2 regions of the Streptomyces sp. Q2 genome follow, and region 2 is predicted to be linked to the other one. Evidence: predicted binding sites of a transcription regulator. Region 2 holds the regulator's gene; the other holds the start of a gene.
What was found. Region 2 encodes HspR, which represses chaperone genes until heat shock. Its sites were predicted from a motif close to TTGAGNNNNNNNNNCTCAA; they were not measured.

Region 1: lon (endopeptidase La) is a predicted target of HspR. The motif match lies at 1,931-1,949, and genes of this name have one in related genera.

Annotation. Positions count from the first base shown of each region.
Region 1 is NZ_JBXEJE010000002.1:337,316-341,423, forward strand. It holds gene ACWBNA_RS03730 (TetR family transcriptional regulator C-terminal domain-containing protein) at 1-141, shown strand, start outside; gene ACWBNA_RS03735 (rhomboid-like protein) at 248-1,108, shown strand; gene ACWBNA_RS03740 (GNAT family N-acetyltransferase) at 1,218-1,838, opposite strand; gene lon (endopeptidase La) at 1,972-4,108, shown strand, end outside.
Region 2 is NZ_JBXEJE010000001.1:148,722-152,829, reverse strand. It holds gene ACWBNA_RS00695 (PA14 domain-containing protein) at 1-1,925, shown strand, start outside; gene ACWBNA_RS00690 (heat shock protein transcriptional repressor HspR) at 2,081-2,527, opposite strand; gene dnaJ (molecular chaperone DnaJ) at 2,532-3,722, opposite strand; gene grpE (nucleotide exchange factor GrpE) at 3,756-4,108, opposite strand, start outside.

The sequences.
Region 1 (4,108 bases), on a different contig from region 2:
GCCGCCATGATGGACGGCCTCCAACTCCAGTGGGTCCTGGACCCCACGGGCTTCGACGTGGTCGGCCGCTTCCGCCAGTACGCCGACCGGCTGCTGCGATCCGCCACGACCGCGGGCACCGGACTGCCCGTGGACGCGTGACCGTTCCTTGGGAAGCGGCTGTGAATCAGCGCCAGGGTGGCGCCGGTCACAGACAGCGGCCCCGCGCGGCGCGGAGTGTGGGGCGCAACGGAAGGAGCGCCTCATCGTGGAACGGACTGCGCCAGGGGGTACGACGGACTCGTCGGCGCCCGCGGACGTGTCTCCGTCCCCTGACGCGCCCCCTCCTCCGCGCTACGACGCCCGCATGCCCGACCTGTCCGGGCTGCTGGACGGGATGCCGCGCCAGCGAGGGCCGTCGGCGAACGTGCCGGATGCGCCACCTGTGCAGACCGCGCCGGCCGCGGTCCCCGCTGACGAGCCCTCGGAAAGCCGCCCCCGCCTCCGGCTCCGCCCCTGGCGGCTGCTGCCCACGCCCACCGGGACACCGTTCACCTTCGGCTACGGTGCCGTCCTCGCCGTCACCTCGCTGGTCACCGCGTATGCCGACCCCGCCCTCGTGCACCACCTCCACCAGGCCTCCAGCACCGATGTGGCGCACCTCGTGCGGGTGCCCGCACTCGTCCTGCCGGCCAGCGCGCTGTGGATCGCGGGCGGGATCCTCTCGCCGTACGCGATCGGCTTCCTGCTCGTGCTCACCGCGCTGGAGCGCCGCACAGGCGGGCTGCGCACGGCCGGTGTCTTTCTCCTCGGGCACGTCCTCGCCACCCTCGCGACCGAGGTCCCGGTGGGCCTCGCGGTGCTCGCCGGCCACCTGCCCGACAGCTCGCTGCACCGACTCGACTACGGCGTGAGCTTCGGTGTCGCCGCGGCGCTGGGCGCCCTGGCCGGACTCCTCACCCCGTGGCTGCGCCTGCCGCTGCTCGCCCTGTTCGGCGGGATGCTGGTCCTGGACCTGTACGCGTTCACCGACCCGCTGACCAACTGGGGCCACCTGATCGCACTCGCGATCGGCATCGCGACCTGGCCGGTGACGCGGGCCTCGCACCGGGCGCGGGCCGCCGCGTAGGGCGGCGTCTCCAGGAGCCCGGGAGCCCGACCGCCGAGGGCGTGGCGAGCTCTCGCGCGAGCGAGGGAATGCCCAGGAATGCCCAGGTGGTGTGTTCGCGTCGGAACCGTCAGCCGCGGCCGCCCGGGTCGCTCGTCGCCTCGTGCACGTCGCCCCGCACGCGCGCGTGCAGGTGCTGGTCGTGCCAGCCGTCCGCGTGCAAAGGGGCGCCGCGCATGGTGCCCTCCAGGGTGAACCCGGCCTTGGCGGCGACGCGGCAGGACGCCGGGTTGGCCACCGAGTGGCACAGCGTGAGCCGGTGCAGGCCCAGGTCGTCCAGGGCCCACCGGCTGAGGCGCCGCGTGGCCGCCACGGCGACACCGGCGCCGCGTCCGGCGGGCAGCACCCAGTACACGATCTCGGCACAGCCGCCCTTGAGGTCGATGCCGGTCCACCCGGCCAGGCCGACGACCTCGCCGCCGTCAACCGGCGCGACCGCCCAGACCGCGGCGGTCTCCGCCGCCCAGCGCTCGTGCATCCGCTCCACGCGCACGCGTGCCTCGTCCTCGGACAGCGCGGGCAGGAGGTTCCACTGACTGATCGCCGGATCGTGACCGGCGGCGACGAGCGCACCGGCGTCCGCGGGCCGCCATGGCCGGAGCTCCAGACCGGTATCGGGAAGGTCGAGGACCGGTTGGGCGTTGTCGCAGATGCGGCCGGCGGGGACGACCGGAGGTATCGGATCGACCATCGGCGCATCATGACATGCCTGGTCAGACGGCAGTTGGCCGGTGATCGCTCACAGCGAACGCGGGCCGGGGAACAATCCCGGCCCCCTGCGCATTGAGTCGGCATAGCTCAACTTGACTGCCGAAGGGGAGATCATGGCTGCTGAGTCCACGGCGTTCACACCGCTCGCCCTGCCCGTGCTGCCGCTCGACGACGAGGTCGTGCTGCCCGGGATGGTGGTTCCGCTGGATTTGAACGACGCCGATGTGCGCGCCGCGGTGGAGGCGGCCCAGGCCGCCGCACGCTCGGAACCCGGGAAGCCCCGGGTTCTGCTGGTGCCACGCATCGACGGGACCTACGCGAGCACCGGAGTGCTCGGCACCGTCGAGCAGGTCGGCCGGCTGGCCGACGGCGACCCGGGTGCGCTGATCCGCGGTCGTGACCGCGTGCGGATCGGTGCCGGAACCACGGGGCCGGGTGCGGCGCTGTGGGTCGAGGGGACGAGGATCGACGAAAGCGTGCCCGACCCGCTGCCCGGTCACGTCACCGAACTGGTCAAGGAGTACAAGGCCCTTGCCACGGCCTGGCTGCGCAAGCGCGGTGCCTGGCAGGTCGTCGACCGGGTGCAGGCCATCGACGACGTGTCCGCCCTCGCCGACAACTCCGGTTACTCGCCCTTCCTGACCACCGAACAGAAGGTGGAGCTCCTGGAGACGGCCGACCCGGTCGCCCGCCTGAAGCTCGCCACCCAGCATCTGCGCGACCACCTCGCCGAGCAGGACGTTGCCGAGACCATCGCCAAGGACGTCCAGGAGGGCGTCGACAAGCAGCAGCGCGAGTTCCTGCTGCGGCGTCAGCTGGAGGCCGTCCGCAAGGAACTGCGCGAGCTCAACGGCGAGCAGGAGGGTGAGGAGTCCGACGACTACCGCGCCCGGGTCGAGGCCGCCGACCTGCCCGAGAAGGTCCGCGAGGCCGCCCTCAAGGAGGTCGACAAGCTGGAGCGGTCCAGCGACCAGTCGCCCGAGGGCTCGTGGATCCGGACCTGGCTCGACACCGTCCTCGAACTGCCGTGGAACGAGCGGACCGAGGACCAGTACGACATCCAGGGCGCCAAGGAGATCCTGGACGCCGAACACGCCGGCCTGCAGGACGTGAAGGAGCGGATCACCGAGTACCTGGCGGTACGCAAGCGCCGGACCGACCGAGGGCTGGGCGTGATCGGCGGGCGCCGTGGTGGCGCCGTGCTCGCGCTGGTCGGCCCGCCCGGCGTCGGCAAGACCTCGCTCGGCGAGTCCGTCGCGCACGCCATGGGGCGGAAGTTCGTCCGGGTCGCCCTCGGTGGCGTCCGGGACGAGGCCGAGATCCGCGGTCACCGCCGTACGTACGTCGGTGCGCTGCCCGGCCGGATCGTCCGGGCCGTCAAGGAGGCCGGGTCGATGAACCCGGTCGTGCTCCTCGACGAGATCGACAAGGTGGGGTCCGACTTCCGGGGTGACCCGGCCGCCGCCCTCCTTGAGGTCCTGGACCCGGCGCAGAACCACACCTTCCGGGACCACTACCTGGAGGTGGAGCTGGACCTGTCGGACGTCGTCTTCCTGGCCACCGCCAACGTGCTGGAGGCCATCCCGGAGGCGCTGCTCGACCGTATGGAGCTGGTCCGCCTCGACGGCTACACCGAGGACGAGAAGGTCGTCATCGCGCGCGACCACCTGCTGCCGCGTCAGCTGGAGCGGGCGGGACTGGAGAAGGCCGAGGTCACGCTCGACGAGAGCGCGCTGCGCAAGCTCGCCGGCGAGTACACGCGCGAGGCGGGCGTCCGCACCCTGGAGCGGTCGATCGCGCGCCTGCTGCGCAAGATCGCGGCCCAGCACGAACTGGGCGAGCGGAAGCTGCCGTTCACCGTCGGGGACGAGGATCTGCGCGCCCTGATCGGCCGGCCGCACCACGTGCCCGAGTCCGCCCAGGACCCGGCGGAGCGCCGCACCGCGGTGCCGGGCGTGGCGACGGGCCTCGCGGTCACGGGAGCGGGCGGTGACGTCCTGTTCGTCGAGGCGTCGCTGGCCGACCCGGAGACCGGCGCGGCGGGGCTGACCCTGACCGGCCAACTGGGTGACGTGATGAAGGAGTCGGCGCAGATCGCGCTGAGCTTCCTGCGCTCGCACGGCGCCGAGCTCGAACTGCCGGTGGCCGACCTGAAGGACCGGGGCGTGCACATCCACTTCCCGGCGGGCGCGGTGCCCAAGGACGGCCCGAGCGCGGGCGTCACGATGACGACGGCGCTGGCGTCGCTGC
Region 2 (4,108 bases):
CGACCTGCACCTCGCCGGTCTTCAAGCGGCAGTTCTTCGCGAACACCACGTTCTCGGGTACACCGAAGAAAACGGACTGCGACAGCACCATCGACCAGAACTGGGGCACGGGCGCCCCGGCTTCCGGCCTCCCGTCGAACAACTTCGGCGTCCGCTGGACGGTGACACGCGACTTCGGCTCCGGCGGCCCCTTCGCCCTGCCCGTCTCCGCCCAGGACGGCATCCGCGTCTACCTCGACAACGTCCGCAAGGTCGACCTCTGGAAGAACGTGTCCTCGACGGTGAAGAAGACCGTCAACGTCACGATCCCGTCCGGCAGCCACACCCTGCGCGTCGACTTCGTCAACTGGACCGGGACAGCGAACGTCTCCTTCGCCTACTCTCCCCGCACCTCGGCCACCGTCGACAAGGTCAAGCCCCTCGCCCCGACGAGTGCTTCGGTCACGTACGACCAGGCCACCGGCAAGGCGAGACTCACCTGGGCGAAGAACAAGGAGATGGACCTCGCCGGGTACCGCGTCTACCGGCGGCTGAAGGGCACCGAGGACTACCGCTTGGTCAGTGGCGGCAACCTGGTCACCGGTACCTCCTTCACCGAGACCCTCGCGCCCACCGGCGCCGCGTACTACTACGAGGTCCGGGCCGTCGACAAGGCCGGCAACGAGTCGTCGGGCAGTGCCGACAAGCCGGTCACCACCGTCGACCGGACCGCCCCGCTGACACCGGTCCTGTCCGCGACCGACGACCCCGTGCTCGGAGTCCAGCTGGACTGGCAGGACGACACCTTCGACGTCACGTACGACGTCTACCGGGCCGCCTCCGCCGACGGGCCGTACGTGAAGCTCGGCGTCTCCTACGGGTCGAGCCGCACCGACGAGACCGCGCCCTACGGGGAGACCTCGTACTACAAGATCGTCGCCAAGGACGCCGCCGGCAACACCGCCACCTCGCAGGTCGTCTCCCTGGCCCGGCCGCTGGCCGTACCCGTCATGGAGTCCCCGGGCACAAACGCGGAAGAGACCGGCATCACCCTGCACTGGAAGACGTCTAAGGCGGCGCCCACGCAGTACCGGGCGTACCGCTGGGACCTGTCCGACGCGAACGCCGTCCCGGCGCCGGTCACCTGTGAGACGTACCGGGTCGGCAACGAGGCCGACTACTACCCGGAGTACGGCTGCACGGACTACTCCGCCGCGGCTGCCACGGCCTACGGGTACTACGTCACCAGCGTCGACAGCGCGGGCCGCGAGTCGGCCCCCTCGGCCACGGTCCATGCGGGCCTGCGCGACACCACCCCGCCGCCCGCCGTCACCGGCCTCACCCACACCAGCACGGAGTACGGCACGGTCCTGGAGTGGGACGAGAGCCCCGCACCGGACCTCGCCTCGTACATCGTGCACCGGGCCCCCGCCGACGGCGGCGGCCACGAGGGGATCGCCGTCCTCCCGCCCGGGACGACCCGGTTCACCGACCTCAACGTGCCGAACGACGAGTACTGGGTCTACTTCGTGGACGCGGTGGACAAGAACAACAACTCCCTTTACACGACCAGCGGTTCCCCGCTCGTCGACGTCGCCAACGTGAGCGTCAACGAGTTCGAGCTCACCCCGTCGCACCGGCCCGCGCCGACCGCGCCCTGGTCCCTGACCGCCGCGGCGGACGGGTCTGCCCACGCGAAACTCTCGTGGACCTGCACCGGCGCCGACTGCACCACCGCCGGCTTCCACGTCTACCGCTGGGACCGCGCGGCCGACCAGTACGTCCGCCTGACCGACGTACCCCTGGCCGCCGACGCCCGCGGCTACACCGACCTCACGACTCCGTCGGCCACGACCAGCCACTACCTCGTCTCGTCCGTCGCCGCCGACGGCTCGGAGGCCTTCTCCGGCCTCTCCCCCGTCGTGATCCCGCCGAGCGGAGCCTGACCATGAGCCACTGAACCAAGCGGCCCGCCCGCCCCACGGCACCAGCCCTCGTCCTCGACCAGAACCGGGGCTGGGGAGGACCGTTCTTCGGCCGCTGACACGCGAAGGGGCCCGGCGGTTCGGATGAACCCCCGGGCCCCTGTCACATGCTTACGTCAGTCCTGCCGCCCCTTGGGCCGCCACACCACCAGCGCGCTGGTCTGCTGGACCTCCTGGTACGGGACCAGGTCGCGGCGGTACGACGCGTGGACCGCCGCCTCGCGCTGCCGCATCGCCGCGGCGGCGCCCTCGAGGGCCGCCTCCATCTCCGCGACGCGGGACTGCAGCGCGGCGACCTGGTTCTCCAGTTCGATGATCCGCTTGATGCCGGCCAGGTTGATGCCTTCGTCCTGCGACAACTGCTGGACGGTACGCAGCAGTTCGATGTCGCGGGCCGAGTAGCGGCGGCCACGCCCCGGGGTGCGGTCCGGGGAGACCAGGCCGAGACGGTCGTACTGGCGCAGGGTCTGCGGGTGCAGGCCGGAGAGCTGGGCCGCCACCGAGATGACGTAGACCGGGGTTTCCTCGGTCAGTTCATACGGGTTGCGTCGACGACCGTCCATTCGATCATGCTCCCTTCGCGGCCTGGAACAGCTCCGCCCGCGGGTCCTCGTCCGCGGTTGCCTCGCGATACGCCTCTAGCGCGTCACGAGCATTCCCCGTCAGGTCCTTCGGAACACTCACCTCGACGGTGACCAACAGGTCGCCGCGGGTGCCGTCCTTGCGGACCGCGCCCTTGCCGCGGGCGCGCATGGTGCGGCCGTTGGGTGTGCCCGGGGGAAGCTTCAGGGTGACGGAAGGGCCGCCCAGGGTGGGGACCCTGACCTCGCCGCCCAGCGCCGCCTCCGCGAACGTGACCGGGACCGTCACCGTGAGGTTGTCGCCCTTGCGGCCGAAGACCGGGTGGGCGCCCACGTGCACCGTGACGTACAGGTCGCCCGCCGGGCCGCCGCGCTCGCCGGGTGCGCCCTTGCCACGCAGCCGGATCCGCTGCCCGTCGGTGACGCCCGCCGGGATGCGGACCTGCATGGTGCGGGACGACTTGGCCCGGCCGCTGCCCTTGCAGTCGAGGCAGGGGTGCTCGGCGATCAGGCCGCGGCCCTTGCAGTCGGGGCACGGGTCGGTGAGGGAGAAGCCCCCGCCGGTGCCCCGGGCGACCTGCCCGGTGCCGACGCAGGTCGGGCACACGCGCGGTGTGCCGTTCTTGTCGCCGGTGCCCGAGCAGGCCTTGCAGGGTTGCTGCGAGGACATCCGCAGCGGGACCGTCGCGCCCTCGATCGCCTCGGTGAAGCTGAGGGTGACCTCGGACTCGATGTCCTGGCCGCGCCGGGGCTGCGTACGCGTGCCCGTGCCGGCGCCGCCGCGGTTGAACAGGCCCCCGAAGACGTCACCGATGCCGCCGCCGAAGCCGCCGGCGCCCTGGCCGGAGCCGCCGCCCTGGGCGCCGCCTCCGAAGAGGTCACCCAGGTCGAAGTTGAAGGAGCCGCCGCCCGCGCCCGGCCCCGGGCGGAAGCCGCCGTTGCCGAAGAGGGCGCGGGCCTCGTCGTACTCCTTGCGCTTTTTGGGGTCGCCGAGGATGTCGTTGGCCTCGGAGATCTCCTTGAAGCGCTCCTCGGCCCTGGCGTTGCCCTTGTTGGCGTCCGGGTGGAACTCGCGGGCGAGCTTCCGGTACGCCTTCTTGATCTCGGCCTCGGTGGCGTCCTTGGGGACGCCGAGGACCTTGTAGTAGTCCTTCTCGATGAAGTCCTTGGTGCTCATCCTCGACGTCCCTCCTTCCACGTGGATTCAAGCTCAGCCCTCGTCCGGGCCACCGCTCTCCTTGTCGTCGGCGGCGGAGGCACCCGAGGCACCGGAGGCACCGGATGACGTCTCCGCCTCGTCGCCCTTGACGGCCTGCGCGCCGGGCTGGGGCTCGGCCACGGCCACCCGCGCGGGGCGGATGGTGCGCTCGCCGAACCGGTACCCGGGCTGCAGGATCGCCACGCACGTCGTCTCCGTGACGTCCGGCGCGTACGAGTGCATCAGGGCCTCGTGGATCGTCGGGTCGAAGGGCTCGCCCTCCTTGCCGAACTGCTGCAGGCCCATCTTCGCCGCGACGGTCTCCAGCGACTCCGCGACGGACTTGAATCCGCCGACGAGTTCGC